Regions from separate parts of the Shewanella colwelliana genome, predicted to be linked through region 1. Evidence: predicted binding sites of a transcription regulator. Region 1 holds the regulator's gene; each other region holds the start of a gene.
What was found. Region 1 encodes FliA, which starts transcription of late flagellar genes. Its sites were predicted from a motif close to CTAAAGNTNNNNNNNNNNNNGCCGATA; they were not measured.
Positions count from the first base shown of each region.

Region 1 (6,070 bases):
CGACAGCGATCATCAGTCCAGAAACAGCGCGTGATACGGCTAGGTATCACGCCAGTTTAAGTTTCCGCTATCTCATAACCTTACTAATTCTTGTTTTTCGCGTAATGTTTTAATAAGCCTGGCACATCAAGAATCAATGCTATTCCACCATCGGAGGTAATGGTCGCTCCTGCCATACCTGGAGTTCCGTGAAGCAAGGTACCGAGCGGTTTAATCACGACTTCTTCTTGTCCAATGAGCGAATCAACAACAAAACCAATTTGCATCGTGCCTAGCTGAACAATCACCACATGACCGTGTTTCTTATCACCATGCTTAAAGTTGACCTCTTTACGACTCAGCCAATATTCGAGGTAGAAGAGTGGCACAGCCTTATCACGCACGATCACTGTCAATTGACCATTAACGATATTGGTTTTGGTCAAATCTAAGTGGAATATTTCACTGACACTCGATAGTGGTAATGCAAAGACCTGCTCAGCCACTCCAACCATCAGTGTCGGCATAATAGCTAAAGTTAGAGGGACTTTAATCTCTAATACGGTCCCTTTACCTTTAAGGGAGTCAATATGTACAGTACCGTTTAGCTGAGTAATACGAGTCTTGACGACATCCATCCCCACACCACGACCTGAAATATCAGAGATTTCAACCTTTGTTGAGAACCCCGGTGCAAAAATCAGATTATACGCTTCTGAATCTGACATTCTGGCCGCAGCATCTTCATCGAGTACACCGCGAGTAATAGCGATTTGCTTAAGTTTATCAGGGTCCATCCCTGCACCATCATCTTCAATTTTAAGAAGAATATGATCGCCTTCCTGACTCGCAGATAGGGTAATGGTACCGGTTCTTGATTTCCCATTGGCTTCACGCTCATCTGGCATCTCAATGCCGTGATCGACAGAGTTACGCACCAAATGGACCAATGGATCTGCCAGTGCTTCAACCAGGTTTTTATCGAGATCTGTATCTTCACCTATCATACGAAGATCAATCTCTTTACTTAAGCTTCTCGCCAAATCACGCACAACCCGAGGAAAGCGACCAAACACTTTCTTAATGGGCTGCATGCGAGTTTTCATCACCGCGCCCTGAAGATCGGCTGTGACTAAATCTAAGTTGGCTAATGCTTTAGACATATCTTCATCATCACGAGATATCCCTAAACTCAGTAAGCGATTACGCACCAATACTAGTTCGCCAACCATATTCATGATCTGATCGAGCCTTGCGGTATCTACACGAACAGTTGTCTCAGCTTGCGGCATATTTTGCGAAGGCGCTTTAGCAACTGGGGCTTTCTCTTTCACAACTGGAGCAGCAGCTTGTGGAGTTGGTGCTAGAGCAGGTTTCGGAGCGACAACGGGGGCAGCGGCCTTAGGTGGTACTGCTGCAGGTTTATTACCGGCATCAGCGACAACATTCGGCGCACCAGAACCATGAAGTTCATCGAGTAACTTCTCGAACTCATCGTCGGTTATCTCATCTGAATCCACTGGCGGTGCAGCAGGCTCTGGCTCGACGGCCGGCTTGGAACCTTCTGATTTAAATGAACCTGAACCATGAAGCTCATCAAGCAGTGATTCAAATTCATCATCGGTAATATCATCATTACCACTTGCCGCAGGGCTAGGTGCTTTATCCGAAACTGCAGGGCCTTTTCCTGAACCATGCAATGCGTCAAGCAGGGCTTCAAACTCTGATTCATCGATCTCGTCGATATCACCAACGGCCTGCTCAACAACAGGCTCAGAGACACTTTCAATGACTGGGGGTTCTTCGATAACGGGCTCTACAACCGCTTCTGGCTCTGCAGTGGCACCGCCCTCTGATGGTAATAAACCACCAGAACTCAGTAATTTTAGGCACGCCAGGAGCTCAGCATCAGCAGGACTTTGTTGCTGTCCTGCTTGAGTCTCTGCAAACATCGAGTTGATCGCATCAACGGCTTGCAAAATAATATCCATCAGCTCAGCCGATACACTTCGTTTACCCGTGCGCAGCAAATCAAAGGTATTTTCTGCCTCGTGGCAAACATCAACCATTGGGGTCAAGCTGAGAAATCCAGCGCCACCTTTAACGGTATGGAACCCTCTGAAAATAGCATTCAGCAGTTCAGTGTCATCTGGATTATTTTCCAGGGCGACAAGCTGTTCAGATAGAAGCTCTAGGATCTCTCCTGCTTCAATCAAAAAGTCCTGCAGTATCTCTTCATCAACATCAAAGGACATTAATATGACTCCTACTTAGAAACCCAGACTCGAAAGTAAGTCATCGACTTCATCTTGTCCCGTCACGACATCATCACGCAATTCTGCGTTCATAATAGGACCTTCTGCTTCCACGCTCTTATCTAGCTCAAGCGGCTTCTCTGATACGGGCTGTTCACCGAATACGGTCAACATTGAAACGAGATTGTTTTCAACTTCACGGACTAACTCAATCACTCGACGGATCATTTGTCCCGTCAAATCTTGGAAGTCTTGAGCAAGTAAAATATTATTGAGTAATTCTTTTAAGCGATTCGAGTCAGACTCGCTTCGCTCGATAAATTGCTGGACATCGTGGCACAGGGCTTTAAATTCATGAAGCTGTAGATCTCGCTTCATTAACCTGTCCCAAGATGGTTTGACGGCTTGTACATTGGCTGTTAACGCATCCGCCAATGGCAGAGACTCTTCGACCGCATCCATCGTCTTATTTGCAGCTTGTTCTGTCATATCAATAACATAGTTAAGCCGTTCTTTGGCATCTGGTATTTCGCTATTAGCCAACTCGACTAAGCGACCATCAACCTGAAAGTCAACGATAGCGCTATGAAGTTGACGTGTTAGACGGCCGACCTCATCAAAAAGCTCTTTTTGAATAGGGGTGGCGAGTTCTCTAACTATCTCGTCAGCTTGTTCTTGCTCATTAGCTTGAAGCAACTCTACGAGTTGCTTTGCTTGCGCTAAACTAATCAGCCCTGAAGTTTCTGCCTGCATAGCTTAACCTTGATTAACCGAGTCGTTCGAAAATTTTGTCTAACTTCTCTTTCAATGTCGCTGCAGTAAAAGGTTTAACCACATAACCATTTACACCAGCTTGGGCTGCTGCAATGATCTGTTCCCTTTTCGCTTCCGCAGTTACCATCAATACAGGTATGTGCTTAAGTTCGTCATCGGCACGGATCGCTTTCAATAGATCGATCCCCTGCATACCAGGCATGTTCCAATCGGTAACAACAAAGTCAAAATCGCCTTTTTGCAACATCGGCAACGCCGTTGACCCGTCATCTGCTTCCTGAGTATTGTTAAAACCCAAGTCTCTTAACAAGTTCTTGATGATACGCCTCATTGTCGAAAAGTCGTCAACAACGAGAATCTTCATATTCTTGTCCAAGGTTTCCTCCGCGGAGCTGTTTTTATTTTGCTCATGTAATCGTTATATTTTGGTCCAATGCTTAAGTTTAGCCTTTAGCCTGAGCATTGCCTGACTATGTATCTGGCTAACTCGAGACTCGCTAACATCAAGTACTGCACCAATCTCTTTTAAATTTAATGCTTCGTCATAATATAACGACAAAACTAAACCATCTCTTTCTGGTAAAAGTTTGATGGCTTCTACCAAGGCTTCATGAAACTGAGTTTCAGCAAGCGCCTCGAATGCATCATCTTGGGATTCTTCATCATGTCTTATTACATCGACCGAAACCCCAAGATCTTCAATCCCAACTACTTTTCCAACCGATACATCATTAAGAATATGATGGTACTCATCCAGTGTCATATCAAGTCGGTCTGCAATTTCATTGTCTTTTGCATCACGACCTAACTCCTGTTCTAGCTCATCTATCACTTGTGCGACACGACGTTGATTGCGATGTACAGAGCGTGGAACCCAGTCTCCGCGGCGTATTTCATCGAGCATTGAGCCTCGAATACGTATGCCTGCAAACGTTTCAAACTTTGCACCTTTACTGCCGTCAAATTTTGATGAGGCTTCTAACAATCCCATCATGCCAGCCTGTAACAGGTCATCCAATTGAACAGAAGCGGGCAACCGCGCTAACAAATGATGAGCAATCCTTTTAACCAACGGTGCATACTGTTCAACGATAGAAGCTTTATTATCTAAACAAGTATACGCTGAGGCTTTACTCACTCGCACGATCCTCTTGGTACTCTGGACGTTGGACCAACCTTTCTACAAAGAACTCTAAATGCCCACCAGGTTGTTGCGGTACTGGCCAACTAATGATTTTATTGGCCAATCCATGATATGCAATTGATGCTGGCGATTTAGGGAACGCTTCTACTATCAATTTTTGTTTACGAACTGATTTTCTGAGGTTTTCATCAAATGGAATCGTTGCAACGAGTTCAAGTGCGACATCGAGAAAACGATCGGTTACTTTGCTTAGTTTAGCAAACAATTCCATACCTTCGCGTAGACTTCTCACCATATTTGCAACAATTTTGAAACGGAACACCCCATGCTCGCGACTTAGGATCTTGATCAACGCATACGCATCGGTGATCGATGTCGGTTCATCGCACACAACGATCAACACATCTTGTGACGCACGAGAAAAGCTCAGCACCATATCAGAGATACCTGCAGCCGTGTCGACAATTAATATATCAAACTGTGTGCGCATCTCACTAAAAGCACGAATCAGTCCAGCATGCTGTGCTTGTGTCAGCTCTACCATGGCTTGCGTACCTGATGTAGCAGGTATAATCCCGATACCTTTTGGGCCTCTGACAATAATATCGTCAAGGTCTGCATCACCAGAAAGTACATGAGAAAGATTACGTTCAGCCCTTAAGCCTAACATCACATCGACATTAGCTAAGCCAAGGTCAGCGTCGAGCACAAGCACACGCTTGCCCTTTTCCGCCAACGAGACCGCGGTATTGATTGATACGCTAGTTTTACCAACGCCACCTTTACCACCTGATACGGCAATTACTTTTACTTTTTCGTTATATGGTTGATTCATCATACGTAAACCGCTTGCTTGATCCCGACTCATTATTTTACTCAAATGCATAGGCCTGTTCATACGACCTTTCAGTGTTTTGTATTGGTTGCTCTTTCTTTTCTAGTACCGAAAGGGCTTTGTTTGCCAACGCTAACGTATCGGCCACTTGCATATCTTCTGGAACTCTTTGACCATCAGTGACATAACTTAATGGTAACCCACTTTGGATCAATACGCTTAATGCTGGTGCTAATGCAACTGACTCATCTAGTTTGGTCAAAATTGCACCAGACAAAGGTATTCTGGTGAACTGTTTCACTGCATCTTCTAGCACTCTTCTCTGGCTTGTAGATGACAGTACCAGATAACTGCGTATAGGTAATCTGCTATTTGCAGTTAAATTATCTAGTTGCTGAAACAATCGCACATCTCGCTGTCCCATTCCAGCCGTATCTATCAATACTAGCTTGCGATTACGAAACTGATAAAGTATTTGTTCCAACTCATTCAGATCATGAGCTTGCTTAACCGGACATCCCATTATTTTGCCATAGGTTGCCAATTGCTCAAAGGCTCCAATGCGATAATGATCGGTTGTTATCAATGCAACTTGATCTGAACCATGATGAGCAGCAAATCTCGCGGCTAATTTTGCAACACTTGTGGTTTTACCAACACCAGTTGGCCCAACAAATGCTACCACGCCACCTTGACGAACGATATCATCGCCTTGATTATCGAGCATATTCGCTAAACTTCTTGGCAGTGTCTTAACCAATTCTGCCGGCGGATAATGTTCACTGAGACTAGAAAGCTTAGCTGCAACTTCGGGAGAAAACTCCGCATCGAGCAAGCGACTCTCTAACATGGCACCAACAGGATCGACTCTGGTTTTCTGCTCGGTAATCAAGGAAGTCACTTGATGAGTTAACAAATTGCGTAGCGAGGCGAGCTCTTCACGCATTAATTCGATTTCAGCACTCTGTTCACGGCCCTTGTCACGCTTTGGCATCTGCGCAGTTCTGGTCTCATCCAAGCGAGGCTTTGCCGGCTCACTTTTAGATGCCTGTAACCCTTTAGCCCATTCAGGCATGTCTAGGT
Region 1 covers NZ_MCBT01000018.1:113,625-119,694, forward strand. The annotation lists gene BEL05_RS07205 (chemotaxis protein CheA) at 84-2,234, opposite strand; gene BEL05_RS07210 (protein phosphatase CheZ) at 2,250-2,987, opposite strand; gene cheY (chemotaxis response regulator CheY) at 3,001-3,384, opposite strand; gene BEL05_RS07220 (RNA polymerase sigma factor FliA) at 3,427-4,146, opposite strand; gene BEL05_RS07225 (MinD/ParA family protein) at 4,139-5,020, opposite strand; gene flhF (flagellar biosynthesis GTPase FlhF) at 5,025-6,070, opposite strand, start outside.

Region 2 (6,070 bases), on a different contig from region 1:
TTACCCATGCCATAATAGATAGCGACATCGACATCGTCTGTGAGCGAGCTCACTTCATCATCAACCGCCTTAATTCGCACATCAATATCTGGATTGTTCTCGCTAAAATTTGCAAGGCGTGGAACTAGCCATTGAATCGCAAAACTGGGGGAAGTACAGACGGTAAGCGAACCAATGGCACTTCGGGCAAGTAAACGGTCTGTTGCATCGGCAAGTTGCACAAAAATATCTTTTATATCTAAAAAATACCCCTGGCCCTCTTCCGTTAGGAGTAATGAACGGTTTTTACGTCGAAACAATTTTAGCCCTAAAAACTCTTCTAATGCCTTAATCTGATGACTAACAGCAGCTTGCGTAACAAATAGCTCTTCTGCAGCACGAGTAAAGCTCAAATGCCTAGCGGCAGCCTCAAATGCCTTGACCGCATTAAGAGGAGGTAATCGTCTGGACATAGTGATCCTTATCTCATTTTTCGATTAGTTTTTCTAATCGTCATTGTTACATTTTATCGTTTGTAAAGGAAAGTGTTTTTGGTCAAAATTCGCCCCAACAAAATGATTAAAGTTAGACAGCCTCTACGACGTAATTGGGGAGTGTCTGACCCCCCAATATATGCCGCCCGGAGGCGACCACTATGATTAACTTTAAAACTGTTTTTGCCATCGCACTTCTCTCAGCTTCTACCGCTGCGACTGCCGATGAAATAGTTATCGATACAACTGACTTACATGCATCAATCAGCGCACAACTTGCTGAAGGCCTAGTACAGATGCAACAAGACCTTAATGAAGATCTTAACGCTGTATTAGTCGCTCAAGAAGATGAAGCAACCAAGGTGACGGTTCAACGCGCAGAATAAACTTATCTGCTTGCCCAACGCCTAGTTGTCTATAAGCCGCACTGATTTTGATGCGGCTTTTTTTGTGCCTCATTTTTGTTTCTCGCAGCAACGGTATTGCCCTTTATGCCCAGCAGGGTAAATCCAGTAACATAAACCAAAGCTTCGCAGTGGGGATAAACTTGTCATATCAACAAGTGGCGACCTAGTAGGCTCAAGCCTCTACAGCCTCATGCCTAGACCATGCCTAGACCTTAATTTCCACTAACCCCGATGCATCCCAATAAAGCATCCATATCCTGAAATAGGTGCTTAAGGACTAAAAACAAAAAAGCCGCCCAAAGGCGGCTTAATAAACACAGGTTTTGACTAAGGACGGTAAACTTTCACGTTGTGATAGCCCTGCTCTTGCAGATAAAGGGCCTGTAGCTTACTCATAACGCCTCTGTCACAATACAATAGGTATGTCTTAGCCTTATCGAGATCGGCGAACTGAGTCGCTAACTTAAAGAATGGGATGGTCTTAATCTCTATACCATCAATTGCCAGTGGGCTCTGTTCTTCCTCTTCAGGCGCACGAATATCGACGATAACCTCACCACCACTGACGACATCAACGGTTTCGGTTTCGGTTATTTTAGTATCCATACTGGTAGCTATTTCTCTAATATCAATCACTTCTGCCGCCTCGATAACACGATCGAGTAAGTCTTCTGAAAACTTTGTTTCTTCCGCTTCAATCTTAGACAACACGGCTTTAACCGTTGGTTTTTGTGAAATGACGCCGCAATATTCAGGGATAGATTTTGCAAAATCTTCAGTGCCAATCTTACGACTAATATTAATGATATCTTGCTTATCCATCACGATCAGCGGACGTAAAATCAAGGTGTCTGTACAACGGTCAATCACGTTTAGATTGGTCAACGTTTGGCTCGAAACCTGCCCCATTGCCTCGCCAGTTACCAAGGCTTGTATTCCCATTTTAGCCGCCACGCGAGATGCAGCCCGCATCATCATACGTTTAAGGATGACGCCCATTTGACCATTATCAATCTTCTCTAAGATCTCTGTCACAACGGGATCAAACGGCACTGAGACAAATTTAACCTTGTGAGACTCACCATATTTTTGCCATAGGTGATAAGCCACTTGCTTCACCCCAATCTCATGTTGATCGCCACCAAGATTAAAAAAGCAGTAATGGGTACGTGAGCCACGCTTAATAAACTGATAGCTAGATACACCTGAATCGAAACCACCAGAGATAAGTGATAACACATCCTCTTGGGTCGCCATTGGGAAGCCTCCCAAACCATCGATACGCTTCTCGACCAAATAGAGGTTTTCTCTATCTATCTCTAGGTTAACCGTCATATCAGGATTTTTTAATCGAACACCTGTAGCATCAGTAAACTGGTTTAAACCACCGCCCACATAACGCTCAACTTCAATAGAATTAAAATCGTGTTTACCACTGCGCTTCACCCGCACACAGAAGGTCTTACCCGCCAACTCATCTTTATACAGGGCTAAGGTTTGTTGATAGATATCATCCACAGACTCAAACGTGCTCTCTTTGACCTGCAGCACATGGGCAATACCAGGTATACAGGCTAAGCGTTCAGCATAAACCGCCACCATCTCAGGCTTACCAGCGGGAACCTTAACCATGATTTTATCCCATTGACGCTGTACGGTGGCCTCTTCATCGACCTTGCGCAGCACGTTACGGATATTGGTTTCAAGCATCTTGGTAAAACGCATTCTTACCGGTTTGCTTTTCATCATGATTTCAGGAAACAGTTTTACGATAAATTTCATGGGAGTTCCGAGGAGGTAAAATTTTAAACAGCAATTTAGCCATTATATCAAGTAAGCCGCATTAATGCCTATTAAGGCTGCTGAAAAGATAGATTAAATCGCAGCTAGACAAAAAATAAGCCCTAAAAGGGCTTATTGATTATTGAGATGGGTCACAACAGTGATTATTGCCCGACCAATATCTCATCAGACTCTTTTGCCTTGCCTTGCTCAATGGCGATTTCCACACGGCGATTACGCGCACGGCTGTTGGCAGAATCATTGCCAACTAACGGTGCCGAGTTAGCCATACCCACCACTTTCATTCGTTGCTGATCAAACCCCTTAACACGAATAAGCTCATGGGCGACGGCAACAGCACGCTTGCTAGACAGGTCCCAGTTAGAGCTATAGAGCTCATTGCTAATATTCATATCATCAGTATGGCCCGATACCGTTACTATACCCGGTACATCTTTAAGCAGTTCGCCGACACGGCGCACAACCGGTTTAAACCTAGGTTGCAAGAAGCCAGACCCCGATGCAAAAGCGCCCTTTTCACGAATGCGGATAATGATTTGCTGACCTAAGGACTCAATCTCAATGGCGCCATCGACGATCTCTTTATTGAGCTCTTGCGCCATTTTCTTCACCTGATCGTTAATCTGATCTTGCGCAGCCGCTTGAGCTTGCTGTGACTGTGATTGCGCTTCAGCCTCTGCTTGTTCTTGAGAAGTTGAGGACGCCTCACCACCACGCTGCTCACCACGTTGTTGCTGAACACCACCAGCACTGTCATCTTCACCGGCTTGCACTTCAATCGTCGGCTCAGTCATCTCATTGGTTTGCTGATTAATGATCTCAATAGGCGTTGGCTCAGGCTTGCCCGGTCTAAATTCAAGCGCAATCACTGAGGTACCTTTGGGAATATCTTTGACTTCAACTTTATTCTGCACACCAAAAGCATACTTCATTGAGCCAGCGATCTGTTTAAACTTCATCACGTCCATTTCAGAGAACGCCAAAAGCAATACGAAGAAACACATCAGCAGCGACATGAGATCGGCAAAGGTCGCCAACCACATTGGCGCTCCCGCAGGTGGACAATCGCACTTCTGCTTTTTAGGCATCTGGCTATTCCCCGTCCGTTGTATCTATTTGACGCTGCTTTTCAGAGAGATAATTTTTAAGGAACCCTTCAATGACACGTGGGTTTTGACCATCTTGAATTGCCAATACAGCATCCATAATCAAATTACGGTTGAGCATCTCTTCACCCATACGTAATGCCAGCTTATCGGCAATAGGAATGGCGATCATGTTAGCTATAATTGCCCCATACAAGGTGGTTAACAAGGCCACCGCCATCGCAGGGCCAATAGACTTGGGGTCATCCATGTTGGAGAGCATCGCCACCAAACCAATAAGCGTACCAATCATCCCCATTGCCGGGGCGACATCACCCAAGGCTTTAAATATACCGACACCCGTTTTATGACGCTCTTCGGTCAAGGCGATATCTTTTTCCAATGCTTCACGTACCACATCGCCATCGTGTCCATCCACCAACATATCGACCGCTTTTTGCATAAAACTATTGGTGATCTCAGCCTCTTCCAGGGCTAAGAAGCCACCTTTACGCGCCGCATCCGCCATGGTGACAGACTGCTCAATCAACTCTTCGGGTTTATCAATCTTAAACATAAACGCTTTAGCAGCAATTTTAACCGCACCTAAAAATTGCTTTAGGTTGTACTTCATCATCACCACAAACAGAGAACCGATCATTACGATGAGCACTGAGGGCACGTCGATAAAAATCGCGATACCACCACTACTGACCATAGCTCCAATAATAAAACCAAACGCGCCGATTAGGCCTATCAGGGTCGCTAAATCCACAACTGTTCCTCATGTTTAGTATTTGGCTGTTTCTAAAACCGAGCGGTTTCAATCAGCGCGGTCAATGTCTCTGCACCTAAAAAATTTTCCTAACAGCATGGAAAGGCGGAGGCACTTGTGCATTCTTTTGTCATAAAAGTCTCCCATCGGCACATTATTCATCTAACTGCCAGGTCCACTTTAGGATATAATATCAGGCAAAATTGAGTATTGTTCTAATTCAATTATCGGACAGCTTACACGCAAGTTTAGCTACAAATTCAATTTTTTATAAAAAAACCTCCTTAAAGCGTGCTATTGCACAAATATCCGACACCATGATTTGACCCTTAGGGTTCACTGATATACTTTGTGTGTCGCTAATTTCTTGGGAAAATTGTCGTGGCTAAAAAACCTGAAAACCTCTCATTTGAAGAGTCGCTATCTGAGCTAGAACGTATTGTTTCCGATCTCGAACAGGGAGATGTCTCGCTCGATGATGCGCTGAAGCAGTTTGAACGTGGTATTAATTTAGTCCGCAATAGTCAAAATAAGCTGGCAGCTGCCCAACAGAAAGTATCGATACTGACTCAAGAGCACGATCAACAAACCTTGACCCCCTATCTTGCCGAGGGCGAATAATTGCTAGCTGATGCGATAACACTCTACCAGCAGCGAGTTGATAAACTCCTGCGCCACTACATCTCATCTCAAGACGACACAGAGCCTAAATTGAAGGCTGCAATGCAACATGGAGCATTGATTGGTGGTAAGCGTATTAGACCATTTTTAGTCTACGCCGTCGGTGATATGCTCAATGTCCCCCTAGAGCGCTTAGATGCCTGCGCGGCCGCAATTGAGTGCATTCATGCCTACTCGCTGATTCACGACGATCTTCCTGCAATGGATGACGACGCTTTACGCCGCGGACAACCGACAGTGCATATTGCCTTTGATGAAGCCACAGCCATTCTTGCCGGTGACGCATTACAAACCTTGGCTTTTGAAATCATCAGCCAGCCAATGGCTCAACTGAGCCCTAAGCAACAACTGGCAATGGTAGCCGCATTAGCTAAAGCGTCGGGTTATCAAGGGATGTGCGGTGGCCAGTCAATGGATCTCAACGCTACTGACAAACAGATAGATTTAACGACGCTTAAACAGTTACATAGATTAAAAACCGGGGCACTGATCCGCTGCGCAGTGGCATTAGCTATAATTGCCGCAGACATCACAGATAATGAACAAGATCTCTTGTTAGAGTTCGCAGATGCTGTCGGTCTAGCTTTTCAAGTTCAAGATGACGTACTCGATATTATCGCCAGTACTGAAGAGCTTGGGAAACCCCAAGGCTCCGATTGCGAATCGAACAAAAGTACTTACCCGAAATTATTAGGTTTATCAGGGGCGCAGGCGACTGCAGAAAGTTTGATTAACGACGCCCTATCAGCGCTGGCTAAATTACCATACAATAGCCAGTTAATTGCCGAATTCGCCCGTTTTATCATTGAGCGAAGAGTATAATAAAGAGACAAAGAATCTCGCTAT
Region 2 covers NZ_MCBT01000041.1:114,959-121,028, reverse strand. The annotation lists gene BEL05_RS12895 (transcriptional regulator GcvA) at 1-452, opposite strand, end outside; gene BEL05_RS12890 (hypothetical protein) at 635-859, shown strand; gene thiI (tRNA uracil 4-sulfurtransferase ThiI) at 1,208-2,662, opposite strand; gene BEL05_RS12880 (flagellar motor protein MotB) at 2,827-3,771, opposite strand; gene pomA (flagellar motor protein PomA) at 3,776-4,543, opposite strand; gene xseB (exodeoxyribonuclease VII small subunit) at 4,925-5,164, shown strand; gene ispA ((2E,6E)-farnesyl diphosphate synthase) at 5,165-6,046, shown strand; gene dxs (1-deoxy-D-xylulose-5-phosphate synthase) at 6,069-6,070, shown strand, end outside.
Region 2: a site for FliA is predicted at 4,769-4,795, ahead of pomA (flagellar motor protein PomA). Genes of this name have one in related genera too.

Region 3 (6,070 bases), on a different contig from region 1:
AAAGTGAATAACCCACATTGGAGCGACAAATGACACAATCAATTATCAACACTGAAATCAAACCATTCTCTGCAACGGCTTATCACAATGGTGATTTTGTTTCTGTCACTGAACAAGACCTACTCGGAAAGTGGTCTGTAGTTTTCTTTTACCCAGCTGACTTTACCTTTGTATGTCCAACAGAATTGGGTGATATGGCTGATCACTACCAGAAGCTACAAGAGATGGGTGTTGAAGTTTACTCTGTGTCTACCGACACGCACTTTACTCACAAAGCGTGGCACGACAGCTCAGATACCATTGGCAAAATTAACTACCCAATGATTGGCGACCCAACTGGAAAAATTACACGTAACTTTGGCGTGATGATTGAAGAAGATGGCCTAGCACTGCGCGGTACATTTGTAATCAACCCTGAAGGCCAGATTAAAGTGGCTGAGGTTCATGATTTAGGTATTGGCCGTAGCGCGTCTGAGTTAGTGCGTAAAATTCAAGCGGCACAGTATGTAGCCACTCACGATGGCGAAGTATGTCCAGCAGCATGGCAGCCAGGTGAAGAGACGCTAGCACCTTCATTAGATCTAGTTGGTAAAATCTAACGATAGCGACATGGCCTAAATGGGGATTCATCTCCCCCATTTAGCCGCTTAACTAAACATTAAGCACACATTCATCTCCAGCCAGTTCAACGCCCCCCTGCAATGGTTGAGCTGGCTTTTTATTCCCTATTTTTTAGCTATTAATTTCAGAATGTCATCTTAGGAGTGATTATGTTAGATACGAATTTAAAAAATCAGCTGACTACTTATTTGCAAAACCTCAAGCGCCCAGTTGAACTTGTCGTATCTGCAGATAACAGTCCGAAGGCACGTGAACTTACGAGCTTGGCGAGTGAGATAGCGGGTCTATCCACCTTGGTTTCACTACGTGAATCTCAAGGGGAGCGATCGCCGTCGATGACAATCACTAATCACGAGACTCACACGCTGATGACGTTTGCCGGTTTACCTATGGGACATGAGTTTACTTCATTAGTGTTGGCACTCCTGCACACGGGAGGACACCCAATTAAGCTAGATAAGGCGTTGATTGAGCAGATCCGCAATTTGCCGGGTGAATATCATTTTGAAACCTATGTTTCTCTCAGTTGTCAGACGTGTCCAGAGGTTGTCCAGGCACTCAATATGATGGCAGCAATTAATCCTGCGATCACCAATGTGATGATTGATGGCTCATTGTTCCAAGATGAAGTGAGTGAGCGCAATATCATGGCTGTTCCCTCTGTTTATCTCAATGGTGAGCCATTCTCTGTAGGCGGAATAAGTGTTGAGCAGATTTTAAATAAACTTGATGTCAATGCTGCTGGGCGTAAAGCTGAAGCCTTGAATCAGAAACAAGCCTTTGATGTATTAGTGGTTGGCGGTGGCCCTGCTGGCGCATCAGCGGCAATCTATGCGGCGCGTAAAGGGCTGCGAACAGGGATTGTGGCTGACAAATTTGGTGGACAAGTTGCTGAAACCGTAGGGATTGAAAACTTCATCTCTGTTAAAGCGACAGAAGGCCCCAAATTGGTGGCCAATTTAGAAGCTCATGTTCATGAATATGACGTCGACATTATGGATAATCAACGCGCATTGAGTTTAAAGTCGGGAGAGTTATTTGAGTTACAACTTGAAAGTGGTGCCTTGCTGCGCAGTAAAACCATTTTGCTGGCAACTGGGGCGCGCTGGCGCGAGATGAACGTACCCGGTGAGCAGGCTTATCGTGGCAAAGGGGTAGCATATTGCCCACATTGTGATGGCCCATTGTTTAAAGGTAAGCGTGTGGCTGTGATAGGTGGCGGGAACTCTGGTATTGAAGCCGCGATTGACCTGGCGAACATTGTTGAGCATGTTACCGTGCTTGAATTTGATAGCAAGCTAAGAGCGGATGAGGTGTTACAACGTAAAGCCTCATCAATGGGTAATATTGAGATCATCACGCAAGCTATGACCACCGAAGTCACCGGGGATGGCAGCCGAGTCAATGGTCTAAACTACACTGATAGAGCCACAGGCGATAGCCACCATGTTGAGTTAGCGGGTATCTTTGTACAAATTGGCTTAGTGCCCAATGCTGAATGGTTAAAAGGTACACTTGAGCTTACAGACCGAGGCGAAGTGATTGTTGACGGCAAAGGTGAGACATCAATACCGGGCGTATTTGCTGCGGGAGATGTCACTAATTCTGCTTACAAGCAGATCATTATTGCCATGGGCAGTGGTGCGACAGCGTCATTGGGCGCATTTGACTATCTGATCAGGCAAACTGATGCTGTTGTTGATAACGCAGCGTAGAAATATCAAGGAAAGTTCATGTTAAAACAGTCAGCTAAAGCTGGCTGTTTTACTTTCAGACCTTATAATCAATATAAGCTAAATAAGGTTAAACCAATTTGTCCTTGTTCAAAGAGACCATGACGAGAATATAAATTTGCCATGAATATAGAGCTGCCGATTTTTGAACAGCAATTGAAAGTTGAGACCCAAAAATACCTCTTTAACGGGGTACAGTGGGCGAGCTGGCTGTCAATTTTTTTGGCCTGTGTGATCATTGTAAATGATGTGGCAAAAACGGCTCATCTTATTGTGGCTAGCCAAACCATTCTGTTCGTTTTTCCGGTCTTTATCGTCACTATTTTGGGGTTATTAGCCGCTAAAATTATTGGCGAGAAAAAGAGTAATCAAACCATACTTATTACCTTTGCAGGGATATTAACCCTTAGCTGGGTGTATGCGGTTTTGTCGCTATTGCCCTATCTTGACGCGCTTGATTTAGAGACTGGCGGCGCGACGTTATCGGGTGTTGAATCCCTCATCGATATTTTAGTGCTTACTTTTGCTATTGCGCTCTTTCCTCATCGCGGCTTAATGCTAACAACTGTCTCGCTGTTTATTATGATCGGTATGGTCGTAAGAATAGTCGAGCTTCCAGGGCATCTTTTATTCCCTTTGACAAAATATCTGTGTTTGTTGGTGATTGTAATAAGTGCACAAAAGGTTTTATACAGCTGGTTCAAAAAAGCGATTTTACGCGATGTAGAGAAGCAGCAGTTGGTGAAACAGTTTCGGCGAATGGCCTTGATAGATGGTTTAACGGGTTTAAGTAATCGCCGCCATTTTGATGAGATTTTAGCGCAAGAGATCAGAGTGTCTGAGCGTAATAGGCATCCACTTAGCCTTATTTTGCTCGATGTCGATTTTTTTAAACGGCTCAATGATAAGCTCGGTCACCAAGTGGGCGATGACTGCCTCATGGCACTTGGGCGGATTTTATCAGAGATAGCCTCAAGACCTAGAGACTTAGCCGCTAGATATGGTGGCGAGGAGTTTGTACTCATACTGCCTAATACCGATACCGCAGGGGCAGAGACGGTTGCTGCGAAGTTAAAACAGGCGCTACGCGAAGCAAAAATACCGAATCCTGACTCTGACGTGAGTCAATATGTCACCGTGTCTCAAGGGATTTGTCAGTGGCAAGCGTTAGAAAGTTCTGACGATTATCTGGCCCGAGCCGATAGTTATTTATACAAAGCGAAGCATGGGGGAAGAGATACTTATTACTCTGACGCCATGCCGTCCTAAATTGTGGTTTTTATTATCTAAACAATTCTTCTAGTCGATTCAACGTTTGCTGGCCATCCTTTTTCTCTTGTAAACTTTCAAGGCAGTTTCCAACCATCTCAAACACCAATAAAAAGCCCTCCATGAGGAGGGCTTAAGGCTATTCTCGCTTTAAATGCTATGCTGTGGTGTTAATATTATGACCACTATTGCCTACAGGCGTAGCTTTTGGCGTTGCATCGACCGCTTCAATCAGCTGTAGTGCAATTTCTCCCTCTGCTTGCTGCTGCTCTTTGGCTAGCTGCGCCACTTTAACCCCAATGTTGCCATTGCTTAGGTTGGGCTGGAGATTACTGGTTCCAACTGTTACTGCCATGATTACCGCCTTACACTTAGTTCTGTACCATATTAATGCACACCATTAACTATAGTGTTATCGGCTATAAATTGAAAAGCTTTAGGCCAAACTGGGCGCGTTGCTCGGTTTGACCTAGGGCTTAAGCCTTCTTAGCGATTACTTTTCGGGTTAAGGTGATAATAAAGGTTAACCCAATTGAGGCTAAGATAAGCCCGATCGCTAAGACCACATTTTGCAGTGCCGTGGGGTCAATCGCGAGCATACCGCCTAAACCAACCATCATTATTCCCGACATCAGCTTAAGTGTTTGGCCCTCTTTTTCAGTGAGCTTACGCTTACCCAGAGATACACTAAAGGCGATGACGATGATGGCCAGTGGAATGACATAAACCACGTTATACATGATTAAATACATGTAACGTTCGATGGTGGGTAAGTCATGCATGGACAACACGCTCGTATAAATCATCGGAAAGCCTGCTGTGCACAATAGTTCGTAGGCATTGGCTAAAATAGACAATACCACTGTACCGGCAATCATTGCTGTCATACTGCTGGCGCTGGTTAGTTTCCCCATACGTTTAATTAAACCTGTACGGTTTTCTGCCGACATCGATAGGGTGACTTCGCCTTTGGTAAAAAAGTAGTCCTTAATGTTTATCGCGCCGGCAACCAAAGCTAACATGCCCGCTCCAAGGATGATCCACCCTCCATCGCTGCCCGCGCCGAGTAGTTGGAAAATGTTGAGCCAAGCACTCATAAAGATAAAGTAGATAAAGCCTGAGAAGAATACGAAAATCCCCCCCACGATAAGCATGCGGGTACGACTCTTAGCATTCACCATAATAGAGAGTAAAAATAGTAGTACAAAGAAGGCACATGGGTTAAACGCATCTACCCCAGCAAGCACTACCGTTAATAGTGGCAATGACATCTGTTCAGGATGGACGACACCAACAAGGGGTAATTCGACGGGTTGAACATCAGACGCTGTGATATTGCTGGTGGTCTCTTCACCTAAGTCGCACGTGCCTTCGCTAGCACTCTCGCTGCAGGTTTGAAATAAACCTCCTGAAGCTGGCAATTCACTCGTATATTGCCCTTCGGTTTCTGGCGCTAATTGACCGCCTAATGACACATAGTATGCTTTTAACTTTTGGACAAGAAACTCGCCCGTAACTGCATGGCTACTGTAGCCGACTATCGCTTTTTCACCGCTAGCAAAATAGGGGACTGAGCGGGCTTCTGTGCCTGTTTTCTCTGCGATTTTTTGCCACGCTTCCATGGTACCTGGTGCGGTGATCATAAAATCTTCCACTTCTAACCAAGGATATTGCTTGGGCAAACTATCAATAAAGGGGTGAGCTTCAGCACAGTGCGGACAGGTTTTTGACCAGAAAAAATAGAGTTTAACTTTTAGCTGACCTTGGCTGTCAACATAATGCCAAGTTTGACTATCTGTTGTTGACGCATTATCGATTGCGTAAGTTAAGGTTGGAAAAAAGCTAAAGAGTAATAAAAAACTAAAAATAAGGGGTCGTAACATAATCCCTCCTTCAGAGGTGTTTGCCGAGTGCAAAGTAGGCAAGGTGAAAATCCTTTATCAATAGTTTACTGATATAAAAGCAAGAGATTAATTTTATGTGTCAGATTTGCAATGTAAATCGTGAAATCGAATAGAATTGTTAACTGCGGCTCGTTTTGGAGCAAGCCAGTATGCAAATGATATCGGCTTGCTCGTTTGCAGTGTGACGTGGCTACTTAGGGGATGTTATTGAGTCGATGTTTGACTGTTTATCCGCGGTCGACGCCATAATGGTTTGAGGCACTGTTTGTGTACACCAGTGTAGGCTAACGCTACGGGTATCGTTATCACTAGCAGTTAATATGCGGGTCACAATAGGTTGTGAGAAGGCAGATTGGGTTAAATAGTGTTTCACCCTATCAATTCGGCGGTTGGCTAACCACATATTATATTCGCGCAATTTTTTGTCTGTTTGCCCTTTGTAAACTGGAAATTCAAGTAGCAAATAGCCGTCGCCTTGTTGTGTTTCTGTGACGAGTTTCTTCAGTTTTTGCGTATATTTACCCGAGAAATACGAACTGTTTT
Region 3 covers NZ_MCBT01000046.1:24,952-31,021, forward strand. The annotation lists gene ahpC (alkyl hydroperoxide reductase subunit C) at 30-599, shown strand; gene ahpF (alkyl hydroperoxide reductase subunit F) at 771-2,336, shown strand; gene BEL05_RS15595 (GGDEF domain-containing protein) at 2,478-3,623, shown strand; gene BEL05_RS15600 (cytoplasmic protein) at 3,781-3,978, opposite strand; gene BEL05_RS15605 (thioredoxin/cytochrome c biogenesis CcdA family protein) at 4,100-5,506, opposite strand; gene BEL05_RS15610 (OmpA family protein) at 5,718-6,070, opposite strand, start outside.
Region 3: a site for FliA is predicted at 4,037-4,063, ahead of BEL05_RS15600 (cytoplasmic protein). Genes of this name have one in related genera too.

Region 4 (6,070 bases), on a different contig from region 1:
ATCAAATCGAGTCCAAGGTGTAAACGTTAATAAAAAACTAACATGGATGAATTAATTAAACCGTCAAATTATGCATGGAATCTGCTTAACCACTCGCAAACAAGCATTATTAGTGAATCTGCCCAAAATACAGCCCCGCCCATTCATTAGTAAAAGTAATCAATTTCAGGAATTTTTTTAGTTGGACGGTATAAAGGTCTGACCCTATAATTCGCCCTGTTTTCAGGAAGTGTCTGCTCCCAGCAGATTTGAAAACAAGAACTCCAGATTTGTGTGCGAGGCACGTGAATCTATCCCTGGTTCTTATGCTTGACTTCCTTCCTTCAATTTGTTGATTGCAATATATTATTTGCGGCCCGCTTAGTATTAAGTGGGCTTTTTTTTACCTGAAGGAAAGTGACCCACAAAAAAGCCCAGCTTTATAGCGGGGCTGATTGGTATGTCGCTTGCGAGTTAAAGTGGCTTACTTAACCTAATGACAACTCGCCTGTTACGCGATCGTTCATCAATCGTGGCATTTGAGGCAACGTGACGGCGCTCACCATGTCCTTCGGTGTGGATACGCTCTTGAGGAATGCCAGCTGACAGGAAAAACTGCTTAACCGAGTCTGCACGTTTCTCAGACACCTTCTGGTTAACAGAACGACCACCGTAGCTATCGGTATAGGCATCAATAAGCACCAATTCTACTTCTGGATCGTAAGCCAAGTATTCTTGTACCTTCGCAATCTGCGCTTTAGCGTAGCGAGTCAATTCCGTACCACCAGCTTGGTAGGTTAGAACGGTAAACGCAATATCCTCAAAACTATAAGGTAAAAGATTAGCCAGGCAGGAGCGAAACTCAGAATATTGACGACCAAAATTCACTGCTGATAACCCCACGGCAACTTTACTCGACCGGTTATACCAATCTGAATAATAAAAGGTAGGCTGCATGCCACGCTCTAGCTCATTGAGCATAGACCACGCGGCATTTTTAGGGACTTCTCCACTAAAATACTTTTGATAAGTGAGTTCAGTAATCGGTTTTGATAACAGTCCTGGACGCCAGGATGGAGCCATACTCATCAATTTTGCATTAGTCACTTCATCAGGTTTTACCCACATATCGAGAGTAAAATTTAAGTCATGATCTTTGCCTGCACGACTGGTGAATACCGCTTTACCGTATGAGGGGATCTCATGCTCAAGACGACATACGATAGGGGTATTGTCACTCAATCGCCACTGAGACTGCTCTAATGATGCAACATAATGGCGCAACTCGGCATTGGCGAGCATAGGCAAGCCCGCGACCAGTAATCCTGTTACAGCAAATAGCACCCTACCCAACATAGACAATCACTCATATTAAATGTGTTACTTAACCCTATCGGCCTCTTTAAGCATTCCTTTAGCTTATATATTAGCCAATCAAACATGACAAGGTAACGCTAGATACTTCATAATAGCCACTGACTAATTATTTGGATATTTTGATGAGCGATATTTGCGACGCCAATAAACTAAACCACCGCTTTAGGGGCTATTTCCCCGTGGTTATCGATGTAGAAACTGCAGGCTTTAACGCCCAGACCGATGCGTTGCTTGAAATTGCTGTCACCCTGCTAAAGATGAATGATGAGGGGGATTTAGTCTTAGATAAAACCCTGCATTTTCATATCGAACCTTTTGAGGGAGCTAATTTAGAGCCTGAAGCGCTAGCCTTTAATGGCATTGATCCCACGAACCCGTTACGCGGCGCGGTGTCTGAGAAAGAGGCATTTTTAGAGATATTTAAAGAAGTTAAAAAAGCGCAGAAAAACAGCGGTTGTCACCGTAGTATTATTGTCGCCCATAACGCGGCTTTTGATCATGGCTTTGTGACTAAAGCTATCGACCGTGTTGGATTAAAACGCACGCCGTTTCACCCTTTTGCCACCTTTGATACCGCAGCCCTGTCAGGACTGGCGCTTGGTCACACTGTGTTGGCCAAAGCCTGCGCTATCGCGGGTATCGATTTTGATAATAAAGAAGCTCACTCGGCACTGTATGACACTGAGCGTACTGCCGAGTTATTCTGTCATATCGTCAATAAATGGAAAGCCTTAGGAGGCTGGCCTATCGCGCAAGATGACGAAATTGAAGCCTAGTTATTGACCGAGACGTCACTCACTGGTTTATGAGTGGGTGACCTTGACACATATTTGTCGACTATCGCATCAATCGCACCATTGTGCTTTAACATCGCTATGGCTTGATTAATCTGTGGCAATAGCTGTTCATGTTCTTTCCTGATCCTGACCACTAACTCCCCATCTGAGTGTAAAGCGGCCAAGCCAATGCCTATATTTAGCTCTTTTGCCCAATAAAGCGCGGTGAGGTCGCCCGATATCGCAGCGGCCACACGTTGCTTTTTCAGGGCCATCACCAACTCGCGTTCAGACTTAAAATCTATCCGCATAAATTGATCATCGTCGTGATAAAGGTAACCATGTACTGTGCCAATCTGTTGATTTTTTATCTTGGTGATTGACTGCCATTCGGTCACATTTTCATTTAAAACAATAATATGTTCTTTGATTGGAAACAGGGGATCAGATTGGACAAATAACTCACCTAAGTCTTGATGTTCAAACCAGCTAGGGCTGACCACGTCAAAATCTAGCTGACCAGTCTCTAACGCGCTATTAGTGCGTTTAGGTGGAAGTTTCTTTTTCTTTAATTTAATCCCTGCTTTAGCAAATATTTGCGGGACTAATTCACCAAGAATTCCGGGACGATCTGCGGTTTCACTGATGTAATAAGGGTACCAGCTACTTGAGCCTGACACATTGTAAGACAGTGTCGTTTCAGCCCATACTTGTTGACTGATCAACAATAAACTAAATAGCAATACGGTGTTTAGTTTCAATATGGCATCTCACAAACCGTTAACAACATGCTTTAGATATACCAACCGTCTTGCTTAAGAGCAAGCCTTGCAATGCAAAAATAAGATAAAAATGGCACAAAAAAGCCGCGATAATCGCGGCTTTTAAATACAGCTCACTAAATCAAATGATTATAGTGTGTCTGCATTATCAGTGAGGTAAGAAGCTACACCTTCTGGGCTTGCATCCATACCTTTGTCACCTTTCTCCCAACCAGCAGGACAAACATCACCGTGCTCTTCGTGGAACTGAAGTGCATCAACCATACGGATCATTTCATCAACGTTACGACCTAGTGGAAGATCGTTAACCACTTGGTGACGAACTTGACCTTCTTTGTCGATAAGGAAAGAACCACGGAATGCAACACCAGCTTCTGGATGTTCAACGTCATAGGCCTTACAGATTTCATGCTTAACGTCAGCCACAAGCGTGTATTGAACTTGGCCAATACCACCCTTGTCTACTGGGGTATTACGCCATGCATTGTGAGTAAACTGAGAGTCAATTGAAACACCAATCACTTCAACGCCACGCTTCTTGAACTCATCCATGCGGTGATCGAAAGCGATCAATTCAGATGGGCAAACGAAAGTGAAATCAAGTGGGTAGAAGAATACAACAGCAGTTTTACCTTTGATTGCTTCGCTTAGGTTAAAGCTGTCTACGATTTCGCCGTTACCAAGAACCGCTGCAGCAGTAAAATCAGGGGCCGGACGGCCTACTAATACGCTCATTTTATATCTCCATCTATGGATTGAAAAAGCTTTTAATTATGAACTAAAAAGCATTATAGGCAGTCATTCGCTGGACACAAGCTATTTGGGATCATTGTCACCTTTTTTAATAAATATTCATCTAGTTGCCCAATAACTGTGCGCGATAACCTTACCTTTTGTATCGTAATTCACAGTTACACAGTAAACTTAAATACAGTTCAGTTACATCTCACTATTTTTTACAGATAAAACGCCGATTGGCTGGACAAGCCTTGCTAATACTGGCAAAAATAGCCTCCAAATACTTTATAAAAAATCAGAAAGAATAAATATGAATGCAGTTGTTATTGCTGTTTGCCTAATGTTGGGCCTCAGCCTCGCCCGAGTAAACGTTGTTATCGCACTCACAGTCAGTGCATTAGTGGCTGGCTTAGTGGGCGGTATGGACTTACAACATACCGTCGATGCCTTTAACACAGGCTTAGGTGGCGGCGCTCAAATTGCATTAAGTTATGCATTACTCGGCGCCTTCGCGGTAGCGCTTTCTCACTCTGGGCTGACGACACTAATTTCTCGTAAAGTGATCTCACAGTTAGGCAAAGAACAAAACAGCACAAACCTCAATCGTGTGCGTTGGTTACTATTGTTGGCGATACTCGCGATGGCAGTGTCATCGCAAAACATTTTGCCCATTCATATCGCATTTATTCCAATTTTGATCCCACCGCTACTTCATGTAATGTCCAAGCTGCGTATAGACCGCCGCCTAGTGGCATGCGTGTTGACTTTTGGTTTAGTCACCACCTATATGATTTTACCTATTGGCTTTGGTGGTATCTTTCTTAACGATATTTTGCTAGCAAATTTAAACAACAACAACCTTAATGCTGTACGTGAGCAAATCCCATCTGCCATGCTGATCCCTGCTTTAGGCATGATTAGCGGACTCTTAGTGGCGGTGTTTATCAGCTACCGTAAACCGCGAGAGTATGAAGAGCAGTTGATATTAGCCGCTGAACCCGAAGAAGGCGTTAATAAGCGTAACATTGTTATCGCCTTGGTTGCCGTTGCAGCGACATTAGCGGTACAGCTCTATACCGGCTCAATGATTTTTGGCGCGCTAATTGGCTTTATTATTTTCAGTTTCTCTGGCGCACTTAAACACGTTGCAGACCAAGATATCTTTAATCAAGGTGTGCGCATGATGGCCAACATTGGCTTTATTATGATCTCCGCAGCGGGCTTTGCCGCCGTTGTAAAGGAAACGGGAGATGTCGGCACTCTAGTTGAATCCCTGTCATACCTTATCGGGGATAACAAAGCACTTGCTGCATTTTTGATGTTAGTGGTGGGACTATTAATCACCATGGGCATAGGTTCATCTTTCTCAACTATCCCGATTATTGCGACCATCTATGTGCCACTCGCGATTACCTTTGGCTTTTCTGTGCCCGCGACGATTGCATTGGTTGGCACCGCTGCCGCGCTAGGAGATGCAGGCTCGCCAGCGTCCGACTCAACTTTAGGCCCTACCGCAGGTTTAAATGCCGACGGGCAGCATGACCACATTAGAGACAGTGTGATCCCAACCTTTATCCACTACAACATTCCCTTGCTGGTCTTTGGTTGGATAGCGGCTATGGTGCTGTAGTAAAATGCGAGCCATAAAAAAGGGAGCCATTGGCTCCCTTTATGTTTAGGTAATACGTAAGCTTAAACACGGATTACTTAATACAGAGTATTTGATAACGACTTACTTAGTACCAAAAATTTTATCACCCGCATCACCAAGACCCGGCAAGATATAACCTTGCTCATTTAGGCATTGATCGATTGAAGCAGTATATAGCTCAATATCAGGATGGGCTTTTTCTAGCGCTTTAACACCTTCAGGGGCTGCCACCAACACAAGAGCTTTAATCGCTGTACAGCCACGCTCTTTAAGGAGATCGATCGTCGAAATCATCGAGCCACCCGTTGCAAGCATAGGGTCGACAACCAGCGCGATACGTTCATGCATATTGCTAGCAAGCTTCTCAAAATATGGAACTGGCTCTAATGTCTCTTCATCGCGGTAGATACCCACAACAGAGATACGCGCACTCGGTACATGCTCAAGTACACCGTCCATCATACCCAGACCTGCACGTAAAATTGGCACGACAGTGACCTTTTTACCTTTGATCTGTTCAACTTCCACTGGGCCATTCCAACCTTCGATGGTCACTCTTTCAGTTTCGAAATCAGCAGTTGCTTCATAAGTCAGTAAACTGCCCACTTCGGCAGCTAACTCACGGAAACGTTTGGTACTGATGTCCCCTTCACGCATTAATCCAATTTTATGACGTACTAAAGGATGCTTAACTTCGACCACTTTCATCGTTTTCTCCTGATACTTTTCCAGTGTTTTTTCCAGCAAATTGTACCGATTCTAGTAGA
Region 4 covers NZ_MCBT01000037.1:20,314-26,383, forward strand. The annotation lists gene BEL05_RS11640 (flagellar protein MotY) at 454-1,335, opposite strand; gene rnt (ribonuclease T) at 1,479-2,132, shown strand; gene BEL05_RS11650 (substrate-binding periplasmic protein) at 2,129-2,893, opposite strand; gene BEL05_RS11655 (peroxiredoxin) at 3,044-3,649, opposite strand; gene BEL05_RS11660 (Na+/H+ antiporter family protein) at 3,963-5,282, shown strand; gene upp (uracil phosphoribosyltransferase) at 5,385-6,011, opposite strand.
Region 4: a site for FliA is predicted at 1,371-1,397, ahead of BEL05_RS11640 (flagellar protein MotY). Genes of this name have one in related genera too.